2 regions of the Desulfofarcimen acetoxidans DSM 771 genome follow, and region 2 is predicted to be linked to the other one. Evidence: a T-box and tRNA genes for the amino acid it is inferred to sense, from the RefSeq annotation. Region 2 holds a T-box; the other holds one or more tRNA genes.

Region 1 (3,718 bases), 180 kb from region 2:
CATCGATACCACCTCCTAAAAACCAAAAAATCGGGCGACAAATTCACAAACAGCCTTAATAAATTTATCATACTTGAAATTTAATGTCAATATTTAATATCAGTTTACTCAAAGCAGGCTGCATACAACTACGTTAAAAATTTATGGTGGGGTTTCCCACCATTACTCATTAATACCTGTTACAACACCGGCGCCCACAGTTCTGCCGCCTTCACGAATAGCAAAGCGCAGACCTTCTTCAATAGCAATAGGCGTAATCAAATCAATATCCACCTTGATATTGTCTCCCGGCATTACCATCTCCACGCCTTCCGGAAGCTTCACAATACCGGTCACGTCAGTGGTACGGAAATAAAACTGGGGTCTGTAGCCGTTGAAAAACGGGGTATGCCGGCCACCCTCTTCTTTACTAAGCACATACACTTCCGCGTTAAACTTGGTGTGGGGCTTGATGCTGCCTGGCTTAGCCAGTACTTGACCGCGTTCGATTTCTTTTCTGTCCACGCCGCGCAGTAAACAACCCACGTTGTCACCTGCTTCTGCGTAGTCAAGCAGTTTGCGGAACATTTCTACGCCGGTTACTACTGTTTTTCTCGGCTCATCCTGCAAACCAACGATTTCTATGGCATCACCGATTTTCACCTGGCCGCGCTCCACTCTTCCCGTGGCTACTGTACCGCGTCCGGTAATGGTGAATACGTCTTCTACCGGCATTAAGAAAGGCTTATCTTTATCGCGCATCGGGGTGGGAATGTATTCATCTACCGCATCCATCAGTTCCCATACTTTGCCGCACCATTCGCATTCTCTTTTGCCGCAGGCGCATTCTAAAGCTTTTAAGCCGGAACCTGCGATGATCGGTGTGTCATCTCCGGGAAATTCATACATGGAAAGAAGCTCTCTTACTTCCATATCTACCAACTCTAACAGTTCAGGATCATCTACCATGTCAGCCTTGTTCAAGAATACTACGATGTAGGGTACACCTACCTGTCTGGATAAGAGGATATGTTCTCTGGTCTGCGGCATCGGGCCGTCCGCCGCTGACACTACCAGGATTGCTCCGTCCATTTGCGCTGCGCCGGTAATCATGTTCTTTACATAGTCGGCGTGTCCCGGGCAATCTACGTGCGCATAGTGGCGCTGGCTGGTTTCATATTCTACGTGCGCTGTGTTGATGGTGATGCCGCGTTCTCTTTCTTCAGGAGCGTTATCGATTTCGTCATATTTCTTAACTGTAGCCTGGCCTACTGTAGCTAAACATACGGTTATTGCCGCTGTCAATGTGGTCTTGCCATGGTCTACGTGACCGATTGTGCCAATGTTAACGTGCGGTTTAGTCCGCTCAAATTTTGCTTTTGCCATTGGTTCTTCCTCCTTTTATCAAATTCTTAAATCATCTAGAGGCCGCTTAAATTGTGCTCATCATACCAAGATTGTTTCCACTTTTTCATAAAATATACCAACAAGGCAAATACATATATATTTCTACATATATCGCTTAAAATCCTTCAAACAATCCGAGAAAGGAATATAAAAAAACACCCTCCGGCAAACAGAAAGTGTCTTCTGGTAGCGGCGGCTGGATTTGAACCAGCGACCCTACGGGTATGAACCGTATGCTCTAGCCAACTGAGCTACACCGCCATACTATGGAGCCACTGACCGGGATTGAACCGGGTTACCTCATCCTTACCAAGGATGCGCTCTACCTATTGAGCTACAGCGGCATTTGGTTGCGGGGGTAGGACTTGAACCTACGACCTTCGGGTTATGAGCCCGACGAGCTACCAACTGCTCCACCCCGCGACGACTTTTTGATTATACTATAAGATATTAACAAAAACAAGCTTTTTTAAATATTTTTTTATACTTGGTGGAGGAGGTAGGATTCGAACCTACGAAGGTGTCTACCGGCAGATTTACAGTCTGCTCCCTTTGGCCGCTCGGGAACTCCTCCGAACATTTAAATCTGGAGCTGGCGATGGGACTCGAACCCGCAACCTGCTGATTACAAATCAGCTGCTCTGCCAATTGAGCTACGCCAGCTTACTTAATACTGCATAGTGAACTGAGCACAATATAAATTTTAGCAAATTTATTTACTCATGTCAACAGTATATAGGCTGTAAATTTTTGTTGCTTACTGCCGGTCGCTTGAGCAGCACAGCAACATATTATTAATTTAAACCCAAATTTTATTATTATATTTCTCTTTTTTCTAAATATCTTTCCAGTTTTCTTTTAACCCTTTGAAGCGCATTATCAATAGACTTTACGTGCCGCTTTAAATCCTCAGCTATCTCCTGGTATGATTTACCCTCCAGGTAAGACATCAGCACTTTCCACTCCAGTGAGCTTAAAATTTCCCCCATTTTCTCTTCAATATCATCAAATTCTTCTCTGCTAATAATAAGTTCTTCAGGATCAGTAATTTTTGTTCCTGATATCACATCCAACAGCGTCCGATCCGAATCATCATCATAAATGGGCTTGTTTAAGGAAACATAGGAATTAAGAGGAATGTGTTTTTGTCTGGTTGCTGTTTTAATAGCCGTAATAATTTGCCTTGTTATGCACAACTCAGCAAATGCCCTAAATGAAGAAAGTTTGTCCATACGAAAGTCACGAATAGCCTTATACAAACCGATCATACCCTCTTGGATAATATCCTCACGATCCGCACCAATTAGAAAATAAGACCGGGCTTTAGCTCGCACAAAATTTTTATATTTATTAATTAAATACTCCAACGCGATATCGTCACCTTCACGAGCAAACTCAACAACATCTTCGTCGATTAACACCTCGAAACCGGCGATTTCTTCTCTTTGAGCAGAAATTATCACTATAATCCCCCGCTTCTATACAGCTTTTCCAACACGACAGGAAACTACGACATTTGCTAACTGATTATTTATATCGGGGCAAAAATTTATAATAGATTCTAGAAAGAACTTTACTTTATAAGCACACGTTTTATTATACTGTATAATGAATTAGCTAGTCAAGATATAAAAATAAGGTATATCCGAGCTATTTCAGAACTTTTTTCTCCGCAATTTTTCCAATAAATCACGAACACTTTCATTTAGCCTGTTTTCAAGGTATCCCTCAGTGGGAAGATTTATTGAATATTCAGACATATTTTTTTGACGTATCTTTTTAACCTGTTCCCATAATTCCCTCGGTGTCATCCGGTAAGCCCCGCGACCAAATATGATTCTTTGTTCATCCCAATCGGAAGTTACTACATAAACCTTACCGAGCTTAATTAAATCTCCGGTTATTCTTTCGATTAGCGCATCTGCGGTTTCCCCTTGCTGGGTATATAGTATTTCAATACCGTTAACCTGTTCCTGTCGTTGCGTGATATTTTTCACCTGGTGGGCATCAAAAACAACTTTAATCAGTTGCCCTGACAGGGCTGAGTGACTGGCCATTATATCGACAAGTTTAACTCTGGCATGCTCTAGGCTTGTATCGGACAGTCTTGCTAATTTGGGCCAAGTATATATTACATTATACCCATCAATAACCAGGTACTCTTTCATTTCACCCGGAACTCCTCTGGCGAACCACCTCATAGGCTAATAGAGCAGTTGCAACCGATGCGTTCAAGGAACTTATTTTCCCCTGCATAGGCAATCTCACCAGAAAATCACACTTTTCTTTTACCAGGCGCCCCAGACCTTTTCCTTCGCCCCCAATTACTATA
Region 2 (3,718 bases):
GGTGGCATTGGCTATAGAAAACGGGATAGAGGTTATTCCTCTGCCCGGAGCATCGGCGGTAATTGCAGCTTTAGTGATATCCGGTTTTTCTACCCGTTCTTTTATGTTTGCCGGTTTTTTGCCTGCTTCCAAAAAGGCGCGACGGGATAGGCTGATTGAATTAAAAAAGCAGACAGAAACACTGGTATTTTACGAGGCGCCGCACCGTATTACCGAAATGCTGCAAGATGTGATGCATTGCTTGGGTGATAGGCGCATTTCACTGTCCAGGGAATTAACCAAAAAATTTGAGCAGACTGTCAGGGGTACTGCCAGTGAGGCAATAAACTCTCTTAAGACTGACAGGCCAAGAGGTGAATTTACGGTTGTAGTGGAAGGCGCGGGAGAGTCGGAAAGTGGAGAGGTTGCCGATTTATGGGGCGATATGACAATTGCCGAACATGTAGAATTGTTTTTATTGCAGGGTCTTGACAGAAAAGAGGCATTGAAAAGGGTGGCTGTTCTTCGAGGTATACCTAAGAAAGAGGTCTATAGTCACTATGTTCAGTCGAAAGAAAATCTTCTAAGATGAAAATTTATTCCTTGGTTTAAAGGCAGAAAACCTCCGGTGCTTGTCCCGGAGGTTTTCCTAATAATTTTTAATTAGTTATATAGCTTGATCTTTTACATTTTCAAACATAGCAGTAGCGCACTCGCGGCAGACAAGCTTGCCTTTATAATGCTGCACATCTGAAGCATTATGACAAAATACGCAGGCCGGTTCATATTTTTTCAGAATTATTTTTTCATGATCCACATAGATCTCCAATGCGTCTTTTTCATCGATACCTAAGGTTCGACGCAATTCTATGGGGATTACCACCCGTCCCAACTCATCAACTTTTCTTACTATACCTGTAGATTTCAAAAAAGCTCCCCCCCTCAGAAATAATAACTTGTCCAACAAACTACCACAAAATAGCCGCAACTAAATGGTACCAAGCTTGGCAGTATAAGTCAACATTTTTTTTTGCATATTTGCCGGTTTTTTTTAAAATTCGACTCAATTAGAAACTGTTCGTAATTAATTATTAATTTAATTTTGCAGATAATGTCGTACGATTCGTCAATTGCGCCAATTTGTGATGTAATTTGTCTTAAAATAATAATTATAGTATACCTTGTAAATATTGCTCTGGCAATACTTAAAGTAAAATTTGTTAATTGTACTTGCATTTACCGAAGAAGTATAAAAGCAAGGTAAAACTTGACAAGCTGGGGATATCTTTAGTAGAATATTTTAAAATCTAAATAAAACAAAGGCGTGGAAGAGGAAGAGTAACCCGGTGTAACTGTGCAGAGAGCGGGGTAGGGTGAAAGCCCGTCAGGTAAGCCCGGTGAACATGGCCTTAGAGCTGCTGGCAGAAATGTGTTGCCGTCTTATTACAGAGATCGCCGAAGATGTTGCGGCGAAAGTGTAAGCAAAGTGTATCGTCAAATTTCGACAATGGGGTTGGTTTTGGGGTAACCACCGGCTTCATTTAGGATATGACGGTTTACGATTTTGGCGAAAGACACAGTAGGCCGGGCCGGGTAGAGTACCCGTTAGCATACTTAAAAGAGACCGTGCTTATTGTGCTTTTTTTGATGTTTTTATTTAGGTGCGGTAATTTGGGTGGTACCGCGGAGGTTAACTTCGTCCCTAGAAGAGCAGGCTCTTTTAGGGTATTTTTATTTAAGGGAAAGGAGCGGTTGAAATTTTGAGCAAACCTACATTTTATATTAGCACGCCAATTTATTATCCCAGCGATAAACTTCATATAGGTCACGCTTATACTACCGTAGCGGCGGATTCCTTTGCCCGCTATAAACGGATGAAGGGTTATGATGTTTGGTTTTTAACCGGTTCAGATGAACACGGTCAGAAGATTGAGAGGACAGCTAAAGAAAAAGGCCAGTCACCCCTGGAATATGTGGATCAAATTGTGGCCGGATTTAAAAGCTTATGGAAAAAGCTGGACGTTAGCTACGATGATTTTATCCGCACTACTCAGGAAAGGCATAAAAAAGTAGTACAGGATATTTTTCAGAAGCTCTATGATCAGGGTGATATTTATAAGGCACAGTATGAAGGACATTATTGCACTCCCTGCGAGACCTTTTGGACTGAGTACCAGCTTGACGCAGACGGCAATTGTCCTGATTGCGGCAGGCCGGTAGAGATCCTCCAGGAAGAAAGCTATTTCTTTAAGATGTCTAAATATGCCGACGAGATATTAAAATATATTGAGGATAATGCGGAGTTTATTCAGCCCAACAGCCGCCGCAATGAAATGGTTAGTTTTATCAAGAGCGGTCTGGCGGATCTTTGCGTATCCAGAACAACTTTTGACTGGGGTATACAGGTTCCTTTTGATCCCAAGCATGTGATTTATGTCTGGGTGGATGCTTTGACCAATTACATTTCGGCACTGGGCTATGGTACCGGGGACGACAGCTTATTTAGAAAGTATTGGCCGGCTGATATGCACCTGGTGGGTAAAGATATCGTAAGATTTCACACTATTATTTGGCCAATAATGCTAATGGCTGCAGGTATAGAACTGCCCAAGCAGGTTTTAGGTCATGGCTGGCTTTTGCTGGACAGCGGCAAGATGTCCAAGTCAAAAGGAAACGTTGTTGATCCGCTGGAGCTTTGTGATAAGTACGGGGTAGATGCCATTCGCTATTACCTTTTAAGGGAATTGCCTCTGGGTTCTGACGGTTATTATTCAGAGGAGGCTCTGGTAAACAGGATTAATATCGATTTAGCCAATGATCTGGGCAACCTGATCAGCCGCTCCACCTCTATGATAGTTAAGTTCAGCAAAGGTGTGCTGGAGGAACCCGAAACACCCAGGGAGCCGGTATTACTGGAACAATACCTTGGTTCAGAGGAAGCTCCGGCTGAAGACAGGGATTTAATCAGTCTGGCTTTAAAGACAAAATACGAAGTAGATGATCTTATGGAGCGCCGGGATATATCGGGTGCCTTGGCTGCCGTTTGGCGGTTGGTGGGGCGGGCCAACAAGTATGTTGAGGAGACATCTCCCTGGAGCCTGGCTAAGGACCCGGAACTGAGAGGAAGGCTGGCTACAGTGTTGTATAACCTGGCGGAAACTATCCGTTTTGTTACTGTTATGGTTACTCCTTTTATGCCTAATTTCCCTTCTATGGTTTGGCAGCAGTTGGCCATAGGAAACCAACCGGAATTGCATGTTTGGGAAGCTCTGGAGTGGGGCAATTTACCCGCTGGAACGCGGGTAGTTAAAGGTGATGCTATCTTTCCCCGGATTGATCTAAAAACCTTGGAAAAAGAATAGATTTTACATTTATGAGGTGGAGATATGCTTATTGATACCCATGCTCACTTGGACCACCAGAAGTTTGAGCAGGACAGGGACGAAGTTATAGCCAGAGCGGGTACTGCCGGGGTGGTAAAAATTATAAATGCAGCCGGCGATATTGAGTCTTCTCTGGCCGGTATCGAGCTGGCGAGACAACATTCCGGGATTTACGCTGCGGTAGGAATACATCCTCATGATGCAAAAGATGCTCCTGAGGATTACCTGGACCAATTGTTTGAGCTGGCCCACAGAGAAAAAGTAGTGGCTATCGGAGAAATTGGTTTGGATTATTACTATGACTTTTCTCCAAGACAGATACAGCAGCAAATATTTCGGGCTCAACTGGAGCTATG

Evidence for each region. The T-box of region 2 lies ahead of metG (methionine--tRNA ligase). A T-box ahead of a tRNA ligase gene usually reads a tRNA of that ligase, here a tRNA-Met.
Region 1: it has a tRNA-Met gene. The T-box ahead of metG (methionine--tRNA ligase) is inferred to sense a tRNA for this amino acid. The anticodon was not compared.

The regions. Positions count from the first base shown of each region.
Region 1 is NC_013216.1:292,702-296,419, reverse strand. It holds gene rpmG (50S ribosomal protein L33) at 1-3, opposite strand, end outside; gene tuf (elongation factor Tu) at 163-1,365, opposite strand; tRNA gene DTOX_RS01390 (tRNA-Met) at 1,571-1,647, opposite strand; tRNA gene DTOX_RS01385 (tRNA-Thr) at 1,654-1,730, opposite strand; tRNA gene DTOX_RS01380 (tRNA-Met) at 1,734-1,809, opposite strand; tRNA gene DTOX_RS01375 (tRNA-Tyr) at 1,875-1,960, opposite strand; tRNA gene DTOX_RS01370 (tRNA-Thr) at 1,974-2,049, opposite strand; gene sigH (RNA polymerase sporulation sigma factor SigH) at 2,205-2,849, opposite strand; gene DTOX_RS01360 (NYN domain-containing protein) at 3,042-3,554, opposite strand; gene rlmB (23S rRNA (guanosine(2251)-2'-O)-methyltransferase RlmB) at 3,556-3,718, opposite strand, start outside.
Region 2 is NC_013216.1:112,443-116,160, forward strand. It holds gene rsmI (16S rRNA (cytidine(1402)-2'-O)-methyltransferase) at 1-571, shown strand, start outside; gene DTOX_RS00530 (AbrB/MazE/SpoVT family DNA-binding domain-containing protein) at 647-907, opposite strand; T-box leader at 1,296-1,686, shown strand; gene metG (methionine--tRNA ligase) at 1,740-3,341, shown strand; gene DTOX_RS00545 (TatD family hydrolase) at 3,366-3,718, shown strand, end outside.